Regions from separate parts of the Clostridium bornimense genome, predicted to be linked through region 1. Evidence: predicted binding sites of a transcription regulator. Region 1 holds the regulator's gene; the other holds the start of a gene.

Region 1 (7,888 bases):
CAAGCTGCGAGATTAGTATATAAAAGAAGTGATGGAGAAGAATATATATTGAATCTTATAGATACTCCTGGTCATGTAGACTTTAATTATGAAGTATCAAGATCTCTTGCTGCTTGTGAAGGAGCTATATTAGTAGTAGATGCCACACAAGGTATACAAGCACAAACTTTAGCAAACACATATTTAGCGTTAGATCATGATTTGGAATTAGTACCAGTAATTAACAAAATTGATTTACCATCTGCTAGGGCTGATGAAGTAAGAGAAGAAATAGAGGATGTTATAGGAATAGAAGCATCAGAGTGTCCACTTATTTCAGCTAAAACTGGATTAAATATTGAAGATGTTTTAGAAGCTGTTGTTGAAAAAATACCAGCTCCATCAGGGGATGAAAATGCACCACTTAAGGCATTAATCTTCGATTCATTTTACGATTCGTATAAGGGTGTAGTATCTTATATAAGAATAAAAGATGGAAAGATCAAAAAAGGAACAAAAATAAAACTTATGGTAACGAAGAAAGAATACGAAGTTACTGAAGTAGGTGTTTTTGCACCAAATTACATGCCTGTAGATGAACTAGGTCCAGGATGTGTTGGATATTTTACTGCATCAATTAAAAATGTTAGAGATGCAAGAGTTGGAGACACTGTAACTTATGCTGAAGGTGGCACAGAGGAACCATTACCAGGATATAAACCAGCAATTCCTATGGTGTATTCAGGAATTTATCCAGTTGATGGAGCGAAATATGTTGAACTTAAAGAAGCTTTAGAAAAATTACAAGTTAATGATGCGGCGCTATCTTTTGAGCCTGAGACATCTGTAGCACTTGGATTTGGATTTAGATGTGGTTTTCTTGGATTACTACATATGGAAATAATACAAGAACGTATAGAAAGAGAATTTAATCTAGATATCATAACAACTGCACCGTCAGTTATATATAAAGTAATAAAAACAGATGGAGAAATTATAGAATTAACAAATCCAACTAATCTTCCACCAGTTACAGAAATTGATTACATGGAAGAGCCTATGGTAAAAGCAACAGTTATTACACCAGCAGACTTTGTTGGGGCCATAATGGAACTTTGTCAAGATAAAAGAGGTACATTTAAAGATATGCAATATTTAGAGGAAACTAGAGTTATGCTTACTTATGATATTCCTTTAAATGAGATAATCTATGATTTCTTTGATGCATTAAAATCAAGAACAAAAGGATATGCTTCATTTGATTATGAACTTATAGGATATTCAAGAACTAAACTAGTTAAACTTGATATATTATTAAATTCTGAAGTTGTAGATGCATTATCTATGATAGTCCCAGAAGAAAGAGCATATACTAGAGGAAGAGGAATAGCGGAAAAATTAAAAGAAGTTATTCCAAGACAAATGTTTGAAATTCCAATTCAAGCAGCAGTAGGAGCAAAAATTATAGCAAGAGAAACCATAAAAGCTATGAGAAAAGATGTATTAGCTAAATGTTATGGTGGAGATATTTCAAGAAAGAAGAAACTTCTTGAAAAACAAAAAGAAGGGAAGAAGAGAATGCGTCAAGTAGGTTCTGTAGAAGTACCACAAGAAGCATTTATGTCTATTTTAAAAGTAGATTAAAAATAAGAGAGGTGTCGCAACGATAAATGAAAATTTGTTTGCGAGCCTCTTTTTTTAAAATTCACAATTTACGATTCACAATTAAGGTGAAAATTCCTGCGGAATTTCTTGAATTATAAGTGCATTGTCGTTAATTTGTTATTGAGACTTATTTTATAATTATAATTGATATTATAATTATGTCTTATAGGTAGCTAATGAAAGTTGTATTTACATGAATTGTGAATTGCGCTTTGTGAATTGTGAATTATGATTTATATATAGGAGGAATTATGAGCAGTTTATATATACATATACCATTTTGTAAAAATAAATGTTTTTATTGTGATTTTCCATCGTATTCTTGTATGGAAAACAGTATAGAAGAATATTTAAATGCATTAGAAAAAGAAGCTAAATCGAGGGCAAAAGATACTTATGACACTATATTTATAGGTGGAGGCACACCAACCCATTTAAGTGAAAGGCAAATAGAAAAATTAGGTGATATTATAAGTAATATTAAGATGTCAAATAATTGCGAATTTACTATGGAAGGAAATCCAGGAACACTTACAAAAGAAAAGTTATGTATGATGAAGGATATTGGGGTAAATAGGCTTTCTATGGGATTACAAAGTACAAATAATGACTTGTTAAAATTTATAGGAAGAATACATAAGTATGAGGATTTTTTAAAAAATTATAATGATGCTAGAGAAGTAGGGTTTGAAAATATAAATGCAGATTTAATGTTTGGTCTACCAGGACAATCATTACAGGAATATAAAAAGTCTATAAAGTCTTTAATTGATTTAGGATTAGACCATATATCAGCATATTCTTTAATAATAGAAGAAGGAACAAAATTTTATGAATTATATAATAATGATAAGTTAAAGTTACCTGATGAAGAGGTAGAAAGAGATATGTATCGTATTACATTAGAGGAATTAGAGAAAGGAGGATATCATCAATATGAAATTTCGAATTTTTCAAAAGAAAAAAAGGAATGTAAACATAATATCGTTTATTGGACATTAAATAATTATATTGGGATAGGATCTTCTGCAGCATCATATTGTTCTCATAAAAGATTAAAAAATGTTAATAATATAGGTGAATATATAGATAGGATAAATAAAAAAGGCAATGCAATAGAAGAAGTAATAGAAAATTCTATAAAAGATGATATGGAAGAGTTCGTATTTATGGGATTAAGGATGATAAAAGGGATATCAATAGAGGAATTTTATAAAAGATATAATAAGAGAATAGAAGATATATATGGTGATGTCATTAATAAATATACTAATATGGATCTGCTTAAAATTGCTTGTGGTAATATGTTCTTGACTAAAAGGGGAATAGAAGTATCAAACTATATAATGAGTGATTTTATATTATAAATTACTTGCATATGAAAAATGGAGAATATAGTATCTAATTTAATCTAAATGATTTTTTTAAGTATAGAGGGTAAATTATGAGGTAAAAATCAATATTGACAATAATATTCCAAAGTGGTATTTTATAGACAAGATGTTAGCACTCAATTATAATGAGTGCTAATAAGAGGTGATAATGATGGAAATGGATGAAAGGAAAATTAGGATACTTCAAGCTATTGTTGATGACTATATAAGTACTGGGGAGCCAGTGGGTTCTAGAACAATTGCAAAAAAGTATAATTTAGGTGTTAGTCCTGCTACAATAAGAAATGAGATGTCAGACTTAGAAGAAATGGGGTATTTAGTACAGCTTCATACATCTTCAGGAAGAATTCCTTCCGATAAAGGATATAGATTATATGTTGACAGACTTATGATGCCATCAATAATCACACCTCAAGAAGAAAATTTAATTCATAGTGTTTTGAATCAAAGTATCTATGATTTAAGTAAGATAATTAAGTCATCAACAGAGTTATTATCTCATATGACAAAACTTACTTGTGTAGTTAAAACACCATCATTAAATAAAAGCTATCTTAAATCATTACAAATAGTATATGTAGATAAGCTTAAGTTACTTTTAGTTATGGTCAGCGACTCTGGAATCGTAAAAAATGCAATGATTAGAGTTGATGAAGAGGTGGATATTAACGCAGTAAATTCAATAAATGCTATATTAAATTCATTTCTTCAAGGTGTAGATTTAAAGTCTATAGATCATCAAGTTATTGTGGAACTTAAAAGTTCTTTTGCAGGCAATGAAAAAATATTTGATTCATTAATGAATCAAATTATTAATGAAATGAAAGATGATTATGATTCTGAAATTTACGTTGAAGGAATACAAAATTTATTTTCTATGCCTGAGTATAAAGATATTGATAAAGTTAAAAATATGTTCAACTTATTAGAAGATACCAAAAATGTAAATAGCCTATTGAAAGCTGAGAGCGATTTTAATATTGTTATCGGTGAAGAAAACAAAATAATAGGAGCAAAAGAATGTTCTGTTATAAAGGCTACTTACAAACTAGGTGATAGACCACTTGGTACCATAGGACTTATTGGACCAACAAGAATTCCATATGCAAGAATAGTATCTATATTAACATCTTTTGTTAATGAATTAAATAGAACTATAACTAAAAGATTAGGTGAAGAGTAGAGAGGTGATGTAATTGACAACTAATAATGAGGAAATGAAAGAAGAAATGAAAGATTCAAGTTGTGCAGAAGAATCGATAAATGAGGAATGCACTAACAATTGTGAAGAAAATATAGAATCTGATAATGTTGAAAATAATTCAGAAGAGGAATCTAAAGTAATTAATGAAGAAGATTACTATAAAGTAAAATATACTAAAGAAGCTGAAAATAGTAAAAAGCTTTCAAAGGAAGTAGAAGCCCTTCGTGATAAGCTTATGAGATTAGATAAAGAATATGAAAATCATAGAAATAGATCAGCTAAGGAAAAAGAAGAAATTTATGATAATGCTGTTGTAGATACTCTTAAAGAGATTGTACCAGCAATAGATAACTTAGAAAGAGCTGTATCAGCTGTTGGCGATGAAAGTTCTCTTAGAACTGGAGTTGAAATGACATTAAAAAGTTTGCTAGATTCATTAGCAAAACTTGGTGTAGAAGAAATATCTACAGAAGAAGGATTTGATCCAAATGTTCATCAAGCAATAATGCATATACAAGATGATTCTTTTGGAGAAAATGAAGTTGTAGAAGTATTCCAAAAAGGATACAAGAAAGAATCTAAAGTTTTAAGATATAGTATGGTAAAAGTAGCAAATTAATTGCAAAATAAAATTGGAGGTAATTATAATGTCAAAAGTAATAGGTATTGATTTAGGAACAACAAATTCATGTGTTGCAGTAATGGAAGGAGGAGATCCAGTAGTTATAGCAAACTCTGAAGGAGCTAGAACTACACCATCAGTAGTATCTTTCCAAAAAGATGGAGAAAGATTAGTAGGGCAAGTTGCAAAAAGACAAGCAATTACAAACCCAGATAAAACAATAATTTCAATTAAAAGACATATGGGTACAGACCATAAAACTAATATAGATGGTAAAGATTACACACCACAAGAAATATCAGCAATGATTTTACAAAAATTAAAGGCCGATGCTGAAAGTTATTTAGGAGAAAAAGTTACTCAAGCAGTAATAACAGTTCCAGCATACTTTAATGATGCAGAAAGACAAGCAACAAAGGATGCAGGTAAGATTGCAGGGCTTGAAGTATTAAGAATAATAAATGAACCAACAGCAGCATCTTTAGCATATGGATTAGATAAGCAAGATGATAGTCATACAATTTTAGTATATGACTTAGGTGGAGGTACTTTCGACGTATCTATTCTAGAACTTGGTGATGGATTATTCCAAGTTAAATCAACAAACGGAGATACTAAGCTAGGAGGAGATGATTTTGATGAAAAAATCATGAACTACTTAGCAGATAATTTCCAAAAAGAATATGGAATTGATTTAAGAAATGACCAAATGGCACTTCAAAGATTAAAGGAAGCAGCTGAAAAAGCTAAGATAGAATTATCTTCTTCACAAAGCACAAATATTAATCTTCCATTTATTACTGCTGATGCAACAGGTCCAAAACATATAAATGAAGATTTAACAAGAGCTAAGTTCAACGAATTAACAAGAGATTTAGTTGAAAGAAGCTTAACTCCAATGAAGAAAGCATTAGAAGATGCTAAAATGACAATTGGTGATATAGATAAAGTAATTTTAGTTGGTGGATCAACTAGAATACCAGCAGTAGTAGAAGCTGTTAAAAACTTTACAGGAAAAGAACCATCAAAGGGAGTTAACCCAGATGAAGCTGTTGCAGTTGGTGCTGCAATTCAAGCTGGTGTATTAACTGGTGATGTTAAAGATATCTTACTATTAGATGTAACACCATTAACATTAGGAATTGAAACAATGGGTGGAATTGCGACTCCATTAATAGAAAGAAATACACCAATCCCAGCTAAGAAGAGTCAAGTATTCTCAACTGCTGTAGATAATCAACCATCAGTTGAAATTAATATAGTTCAAGGTGAAAGACAAATGGCTGTAGATAACAAGTCACTTGGTAGATTCACATTATCAGGAATAGCTCCAGCTCCAAGAGGAATTCCTCAAATAGAAGTAACATTTGATATCGATGCAAATGGTATAGTTAATGTTTCAGCTAAGGATAAAGGAACTGGTAAGGAAGCTAATATAACTATCACTGCTTCAACTAATCTTTCTGATGAAGAAATAGATAAGGCTGTAAAAGAAGCTGAACAATTTGCAGAAGCTGATAAGAATAGAAAAGAAGCTATAGAAGTTAAAAATAATGCTGACAACTTAGTATATCAAATGGAAAAATCATTAACAGATCTTGGTGATAAAATTTCTGAAGATGAAAAAGCTAAAGTAACTGCTAAAATTGAAGAGTTAAAGAAAGTTAAAGATGGCGATGATATAGAAGCTATTAAGAAAGCACAAGAAGAATTAACTCAAGAATTCTATGCAATATCTCAAAAGATGTATGCTGAAGCAAATCCACAAGGTGCAGAAGGTGCTACTGGTGCAGGAGATGCTGCTGGTGCAGGAAGCGCTGATGATAATGTTGTAGATGCAGACTTTAAAGTAGATGATAAATAGTATATAATATAGAAGTCAAATGTTAAAGGGAAGGGTTTTACCCCTCCCTTAATTTAAGTAGGGTGGTGAAGAAATTGGCAAATAAGGATTATTATGAAGTGCTTGGTGTATCAAGAGATGCTTCTCAAGATGAAATAAAAAAGGCTTTTAAAAAGCTTGCTATAAAATATCACCCAGATAAAAATCAAGGTAACAAAGAAGCTGAAGAAAAATTTAAAGAAATAAATGAAGCGTTTCAAGTATTATCTGATCCAGAAAAGAGACAAAGATATGATCAATTTGGAAGCGCAGATGGTGCTGGATTTGATGGATTTGGTGGATTTGGCGGCTTTAGTAGCGGTGGCGGTTTTGATTTTGATTTAGGTGATATATTTGGAGACTTCTTCGGCGGTGGTGGAAGAAGTAAGAGAAGAAATGGTCCAGAAAGAGGATCAGATTTAGAAGTAACAATCAATTTGACTTTTGAAGAAGCAGTTTTCGGTTGTAAAAAAGAAATAAAAATTGTTAGAAATGAAAGCTGTGAAACTTGTAATGGTACAGGTGCTAAAAGTGGAAGCGGTAAAGAAACATGTTCTAAATGTGGAGGAACAGGTCAAATTAAAATTCAAAGAAATACACCACTTGGAACTTTTGTTCAAACAGGAACATGTGATACTTGCGGTGGTAAAGGAACAATTATTAAAGATCCATGCTCACATTGTGGAGGAACAGGTATTGAAAGAAGACAAAGAAGCATTACATTAGATATACCAGCAGGAGTAGATAATGATAATGTAATTCCACTTAGAGGACAAGGAAACCATGGTACTAATGGCGGACCAGCTGGAGATGTATATGTAAGAATCAGAGTTACTCCAAGTTCAGTATTTAGAAGAGAAGGTTCTGATATATATATAGAACAACATATTTCAATTGGAAAAGCTATATTAGGTGCTGAAGTTAAAGTTCCTACTATTGATGGAGATGTTAAGTATGATGTTCCAGCAGGAACACAATCAGGAACAACCTTTAGACTTAAAGGAAAAGGTGTAAGCAAAGTTAATACTTCTTATAGAGGAGATCAGTATGTTAAAATTATAGTTGATATTCCTAAGAAGTTAAATGAAGCTCAACATGAAGCAATTGAAATGTTTATGGAAGCATCAGGGGAATCTCTTGAT
Region 2 (7,888 bases), 1.1 Mb from region 1:
TACAAAGATTGTGAGATAACATTTTTATTGCTCTATTATCAAAATCTATTACTGTAAGATCTATCTTCTCTATTCCATTCTGTATTGATATTACATCTATAATGTCTTCTTCAGATACAATATTGCTTTCTACTAATATTTCCCCTAATTTCTTACCGGATTTCTTTTGTTTATCTAGTGCAGTAAATAATTGTTCTCTTGTGAGCTTTCCACGCTCTACTAAGATGTCTCCCATTCGCTTTTTTTCAAACATATTCAATTTTACTCCCCCCTTGCACTAAACCATAAAAATCCTATTAAAACCTTTACATTTAAAAACCAGAAAAAATTTTATATCGTTAACATATAAAATTCTAATATCTTCTCTCCCCACACCGCCGCTATTACCGTAGCTAAAGCAATATATGGACCAAATGCCATTTTACTTTGTAAGCCTTTTTTTCTCCTTATAAGAAGAATAGTAGCGACAATTCCTCCTAGTACAATAGAAAGAAACAATGTTAAAATAATTCCTTTGCTGCCTAAAAACAATCCTGAAACAGCAGCTATTTCATAATCTCCTTCTCCCATCCCCTTTGTAATGACAACTATTAAAAATATAATAATAAATCCTATAGAAAAACCTAAAATATTGTCTCCAATACCATCTCCATCTATAATTACTTTTAGAACAAGAAAAATTATTCCCCCTATTATTCCTGTTCTAATAGTAGATGTATAGACAAAAGTTGTATCATAATCTATAACTCCAATCACCAATAATAATGATGACAAAAATGCAAATTTAAAAAAATCTATAGTAAATCCAAATCTTATATATAATATTAAATACAAAATTGAATTAAAAATTTCTATAATGGGATATCTTATGGATATCTTTTCTCCACAACTCCTACATCTTCCCTTCAAAAATAAATAGCTCAGCACTGGTATTAACTCAAACCACTTAAGTACATGTCCACATTTCATACAATGCGATGATGGAGTTACTATTGACTCTTCTTTTTCAATCCTATAAATACATACATTTAAAAAGCTACCTATCACTAATCCTATGATGATTACAAAAATTGTATACATAATAAATTCGTCTCCTGTTTATTAAATATATTATTAATATATTCTTGAAATTATTCCACTATATGTATTATACCATTAAAAAGATATTTTTCCACTATATTTTTATAATTAATTAAATTTTTTCTAAAAATTTTAATAGTATTTTTTACTATTAAAATATTATTGAATAAATAAAAAAGAGTAGATTTTACAAATCTACTCTTTTAAGGAATTTATTATTCTTTTTTTATTAATACATTCCATCCATTCCCATTCCAGCTGGTCCTGCTGGTGCTGGATTCTTTTCAGGAATATCTGCTACTACACCTTCTGTTGTTAAGAATGTAGCTGAAACAGATGCAGCATTTTGAAGTGCACTTCTTGTAACCTTAGTTGGATCTACGATACCAGTCTTAACCATATCAACATAAGTTTCATTATATGCATCAAAACCTATTCCTACTTCACTGTTTCTTACCTTTTCTATAATAACTGATCCTTCAAGACCTGCGTTAGTTGCAATTTGTCTTAATGGTTCTTCTAAAGCTCTTCTTATTATGTTTATACCAACTTGAACATCGGCATTATCATCTGTTAATTTTTCTACTGATGATATAGCAGAAACATAAGCTGTTCCACCACCTGGTACTATACCTTCTTCTACCGCTGCTTTAGTAGCATTTAAAGCATCTTCTATTCTTAATTTCTTTTCTTTAAGTTCAGTTTCTGTAGCTGCACCAACTTTAATTACTGCTACTCCACCAGCAAGTTTTGCTAATCTTTCTTGTAGTTTCTCTTTATCAAAATCAGAAGTAGTTTCTTCTATTCTCATCTTTATTTGACTAATTCTATCTTTTATAGCATTCTTGTCACCTTTTCCATTAACAATTGTTGTATTGTCTTTTGTTACTTTAATACTTTCAGCAACACCTAGCATGTCTAATGTAACATCTTTTAATTCTCTTCCTACTTCTTCTGATATTACTTGACCACCAGTTAAAATAGCTATGTCTTCTAACATTTCTTTTCTTCTATCACCAAAACCAGGAGCCTTAACAGCTATACAAGTAAATGTTCCTCTTAACTTGTTTACAACAAGAGTTGCGAGAGCTTCCCCTTCTATATCTTCAGCAATAATCATTAACTTCTTTCCTGTTTGAACTATTTGTTCTAATATTGGAAGTATTTCTTGAATATTAGTGATTTTTTTATCTGTAATTAAAACATATGGATTATCAAGATCAGCTACCATCTTTTCAGTATCTGTAACCATGTATGAACTTAAATATCCTCTATCAAATTGCATTCCTTCAACTACATCAAGCTCTGTTCCCATTGACTTAGATTCTTCTATAGTTATAACACCTTCGTTACCAACCTTTTCCATAGCGTCTGAAATAAGTTTTCCTACTTCTTCATCAGCTGCTGAAATAGATGCAACCCTAGCAATATCTTCTTTACCATTAATAGGTTTTGAAATCTTCTTCAATTCCTCAACAGTAACATCTACTGCCTTCTTAATTCCTTGTCTTATAAGCATTGGATTTGCTCCAGCTGTTACATTCTTTAATCCTTCTCTTATAATTGCTTGAGCAAGTAATGTAGCTGTTGTAGTACCATCACCTGCTACATCATTAGTTTTAGTAGCTACTTCTTTAACAAGTTGAGCTCCCATATTTTCAAATGGATCTTCAAGTTCAATTTCTCTTGCAATTGAAACACCATCATTAGTTATAAGTGGTGCACCAAATTTCTTATCTAAAACAACATTTCTTCCTTTTGGTCCTAATGTTACCTTTACTGTATTTGCTAATACGTCCACGCCTCTTTGCATGGCTCTTCTTCCTTCTTCGCCTAATAATATTTCCTTAGCCATAAAATAATTCCTCCTTAAATTTTTTACTATTTATATTTCACTTCTAAAAATTATTCTTCAATAACAGCTAAAACGTCTCCTTGATTTAATACTGTATATTCTGTACCTTCAAATTTGATTTCATTGCCTGCATACTTTGGAAATAAAACTTTATCTCCAACCTTTAATTCCATTTTTACCTCTTTACCATTAACAATTCCTCCTGGTCCAACAGCAACAACTTCTGCTATTTGAGGTTTTTCTTGTGCAGTTGATGTAAGGATAATTCCTCCTTTAGTAGTTTCTTCTGCTTCTACTCTTTTAATAACAACCCTATCTCCTAGTGGTCTAAGTTTCATGTCAATTCCTCCTTTTAAAATTCTATTAATATTTAAATTCATTATGTATACATTGTTGTTAGCACTTATCCTCATCGAGTGCTAATAATATTATAATAAATAATCCAACAAAGTATTGCAACCATTTTATAGATTTTTTATTTTTCAATTTATTCCTTTAATATTGATTATCTTAATTTAAATTACCTATTCTATCATTTTCACCGTTTTACTAACTTTTTCTTTTTTTGTATTTTAAAGAAACTACTATCTATACCCTCATTTTTATTTATACTATTTTATACTTTTTATTTTAAATACGCTCTATCTATTATTACTTTAAAGATAGATTTTTATTCCAATAATCAAATATACAAATATATAATTCACAATACTAAACTAATGATATCGCACTTATAATCTAAGAAATTCTACAACAATTTCTATCATTACTGTGCAGTAAAATAGGCTCTCATAAACAAATTTTCATTTGTTATTACGACAGCCTATTCTATAAAATCACTAAATTATTATCTTATTTTCCCTAGCATAATAAAATAAATATTGTTGAGCAAATCCAGCATATTTACCAAACTTCTCTCTTGCAAATTCTCTTATTTTAGGTAAAGATACATCTGGAGCTAAATAAAAATGTTGCATAGCTCTTTTTACCCAAACATCTACGGGAAATGCTGAATATTTCTCCATACTAAAAAGCATTATACAATCGGCAACTTTAGGCCCAATGCCTGGTAACTTCTGAAGTAACTTATGACACTGATCATCATTGGCCTTCAACATTTCATCTATCATATTAACATTTAAAGTTTCCACTGTAGCTTTTATATATTTTCCTCTGAACCCAACTCCACATTCTCTAAGTTCTTCTTCAGTAGCATTCCTTAAACTATCTATAGTGGGAAAAGTATAATATATATTTCCTTTATACTCTACTTTCTCTCCCCATCTTTGTGATATTTTATCAATAGCTCTTTTTATCATAGGTATCCTATTATTTGCAGAAATAATAAAGGATATAATAAGCTCAAAAGGATCTTGCTTTATTAATCTAATTCCTTTGCCAAATTCAATAGCTTCTGCTAACAATGGATCCCTTGATAATTCTTCTTTTATCATTCCATAATCCCTATTTAAATCAAAATAGTTTATCCATATATTTTCTACTTCTTCTTTAGTAGCATTATATATGTATAAGTCTTTTTCTATTACCTTTACTTCAATAACCTTACCAAAAGCTATACCAATATAACTGTTCTCATCAGTTTCATTCCATCTAAAACATTGACCACACTCAAATATATCTCTTAAATTAAAATTTTTCACATCTTTTACTTTTATATAATCATTATGTTCTTCTATATTTCTATAATCCATATTTCACCTCATATATGAAGTGCATAGTACACACAGTGCACAATGCACAATTTATTTAATTTGCAATTTAAATTAGTTTACAATTATATTTTTCCCAACTAATCATTTCACTAAAGTAACAATCTTTAATCTTTTCACTTATTTTATTTTTCTGTATTGTGTTCAATTACAAATTACTTCTTATCTCTTTTAATATATCTAAAAACTGAAAAACTTCTTCTAAGTATTCATTATATTCATCTTTTTCTATAACTTCATAATCTTCTGATGCATATCTTCTTGTAAAATAAAAATCTTTTAAATCTCTACATAAACTTTTATATTTTTTTAATTGTGGAAAATCATTAAGATACAACACCTCTAGCAACTTTACCAAATTATGTTCCCTATTTACAATTCCATATTTTTTAGTTATTATACCTTTTATATTTTTTTCAATACATTGTTGACAATGAACTAAAACTCCATCTTCTAATCCTTCGATATCTTTAGTATTTAAAATAAATTTTTCATCCATATCAGCAAAATAAAACATATCTCTTTTAACCAATTTACCACATCCTTATATCAATTAAATCATCTAATATTTCACTTTCAAATGATGGTTTCGTTGATAACTGATAAAATCTATCTTTATCATAAATCTTCAAATCAACTTCTCTATCTAATATTAACTTTTCTATCTTATCTTCTAAAGTGTGTCTAATTTGCCTAATTTCTTTTACTGATTTATCTATACTTATTAATACTAATATATCTATATCACTGACTTTCGAATAACATCCCTTTGCTATAGAACCAAATATATATATATAAGCATCATTAAAGTCATCTAAAATAGTATTCTTTACTTTAGTTATTTCTGATTTCACTTCATCTTCTAACTTGTAGCTAACATCTTTTTTTATTTCTTTTATCATATCTATATTCCTACCCATTTACTTATTATAAACTATTTTAGATTTAATTATATCATATTATCGGAAGTAAGAAATTTTCACTATTTATATACATTATAATGCACTCCTTCATTGTCCATACTCAATAACAAGAAAACTACTTTCCGAGGATAGGCATTCTTAATCATTAACCATCAAAAAAAGAGCTTCACCCTAAAGTGAACCCCTTTATTTCTTTAAATTTCTTCACCTATTATTCTTACTTCGGTTTCAAGAGTAACATCAAATTCATCTTTAACAATTTTTTGTACATGACTAATTAAATCTAAAATGTCTTTCGCTGTAGCTTGACTTTTATTTATTATAAATCCAGAATGTTTTTCTGATACTGCTGCTCCACCAATAGTTTTTCCTTTTAAGTTACTATCTTCTATAAGTTTTCCTGCAAAATACCCTACTGGTCTTTTAAAAGTACTTCCTGCTGAAGGATATTCTAATGGTTGTTTTTCTGCTCTTCTTCCCATTAAATCATCTATAGTTTTCTTAATTTCATCATATTCTCCGTTTTTAAGATTCATTTCGCATTCTAAAGCTAGATACTGATTTTTTAATACTGCAGATGTTCTATATCCTAATTCTAATTCATCATGAGATAGTATTTTTATATTCCCATCATGGTCTAAGATAGTAACATTGCATAAAACATCCTTCATTTCTCCACCGTAAGCACCTGCATTCATAGCTACTGCTCCACCAACAGTACCTGGAATACCACATGCAAATTCTAATCCTGATAAAGAATATTTTAATGCTTCTCTAGCAGTTTTAGCTAAAGATGCTCCACATTGTACTTTAATTACATTATCCTTTATATCAATATTACTAAACTTGCTTAACTTAATAACAACGCCTCTTATTCCACCGTCTTTTACAAGAAGATTAGATCCAAACCCTATTATGAAATATGGTACCTTTCTCTCCTTACAACTTCTAATTACTTTTACTAATTCATCAACATTTTTAGGAGTTACAAATATATCTGCTGGTCCTCCTACCCTAAATGAAGTATGCTTCTTCATCGGTTCATCTAATTTAATATCTTCTTCACTTAAAATTAAATTTAGCTCCTTTGCAAAGTCCAAATAATGATTCATTTTAACACCTCAACATATATGATAACAATAAACTTAGTATACTGTAATTTTATAAATCATGCAATTTCCCTTTATTTTTCAAATGATTTATTATCTTATCATAAGTATTCATAATTAATTCTTCTGGAATTAATACTTCTTTTAATATCTCTTCACATTTTTCAAACTCACCTATTGTAGTGCAAAAATGCGAATCTGATCCCAATATTATCTTCGTTTCATATTTTTTACATAGTTCAGCTACCTTTGTACAATTATTTAAACTTCCTACTCTAGATCCTCCAAGAGACGAATTGTTTATTTCTATAATTATATCCTTTTCTTTAGCCTTTTTTACTACCTCTTCATAATTTAATGGAAAAACAGGATTACCACAATGTCCCAATATAGTTACATAAGGATTATCCATAGCTTTGATAACAGCTGTAGTATTCTCTTCTATAGTACCAGGAGATATACATACATCATGAAAAGAAATAATCATATAATCAATAGATTTTTGAACTCTAGTAGGTAAATCTATATTTCCATTATAATCAATTATATTCCCTTCTGCCCCTTTTAATACCGTTACACCTTTTATTATTCTTGGTATTACCTTTAAATTCCCAAAATAAAATAATGGCGCTCCACCCGGCATTGCTGGTGCATGATCTGATACCCCATAAACTTCTATTCCTTTTTCCTCACATGCTTCTATATTTTCTAGTAAAGTTGAATACGCATGACCACTTATTATTGTATGAGTATGTAAATCTACAGGATATTTTCTCATAAGATCACTCCTTTTTATCTATACTTAAATACTCCATTAAGCTTTTTGTACTTTTTTTATCCATAGATGGTGTAGACAAAATTTCATCATAGCTAGATTTTTTTATATTTTCTATTGATCCAAATTTAATAAGTAGATTTTTTCTTCTTCTTTCCCCTATATTGGGTACATTATCTAATACAGACTTTAAGCTTCTCTTATCTCTTAAACTTCTATGATAAGTTATAGCAAATCTATGAACTTCATCACTTATCTTTCTTATTAATCCCATAGCCGGCGACGTGGCTTTAAAAGAAATCTCTTCATTCTCATAAATCAGTCCCCTTGCAGTATGCTTATTATCTTTAACCATCCCTGCTACAGGTATATCTAAATTAAACTCTCTTAAAACATCTTTAGCTACCGATACGTGC

The links. The regulator HrcA, encoded in region 1, represses chaperone genes, less so after heat shock. The targets are predictions, from matches to a motif close to TGTTAGCACTCNNNNNNNNNGAGTGCTAACA.
Region 2: a site for HrcA is predicted at 3,330-3,360, ahead of groES (co-chaperone GroES). Genes of this name have one in related genera too.

The regions. Positions count from the first base shown of each region.
Region 1 is NZ_HG917868.1:1,630,930-1,638,817, reverse strand. It holds gene lepA (translation elongation factor 4) at 1-1,623, shown strand, start outside; gene hemW (radical SAM family heme chaperone HemW) at 1,896-3,011, shown strand; gene hrcA (heat-inducible transcriptional repressor HrcA) at 3,187-4,221, shown strand; gene grpE (nucleotide exchange factor GrpE) at 4,256-4,861, shown strand; gene dnaK (molecular chaperone DnaK) at 4,890-6,728, shown strand; gene dnaJ (molecular chaperone DnaJ) at 6,803-7,888, shown strand, end outside.
Region 2 is NZ_HG917868.1:575,778-583,665, reverse strand. It holds gene CM240_RS02610 (GspE/PulE family protein) at 1-253, opposite strand, end outside; gene CM240_RS02605 (prepilin peptidase) at 331-1,080, opposite strand; gene groL (chaperonin GroEL) at 1,310-2,935, opposite strand; gene groES (co-chaperone GroES) at 2,986-3,273, opposite strand; gene CM240_RS02590 (DNA-3-methyladenine glycosylase family protein) at 3,775-4,647, opposite strand; gene CM240_RS02585 (HEPN domain-containing protein) at 4,814-5,197, opposite strand; gene CM240_RS02580 (nucleotidyltransferase family protein) at 5,199-5,567, opposite strand; gene murB (UDP-N-acetylmuramate dehydrogenase) at 5,783-6,700, opposite strand; gene CM240_RS02570 (phosphatase) at 6,750-7,475, opposite strand; gene uvrC (excinuclease ABC subunit UvrC) at 7,480-7,888, opposite strand, start outside.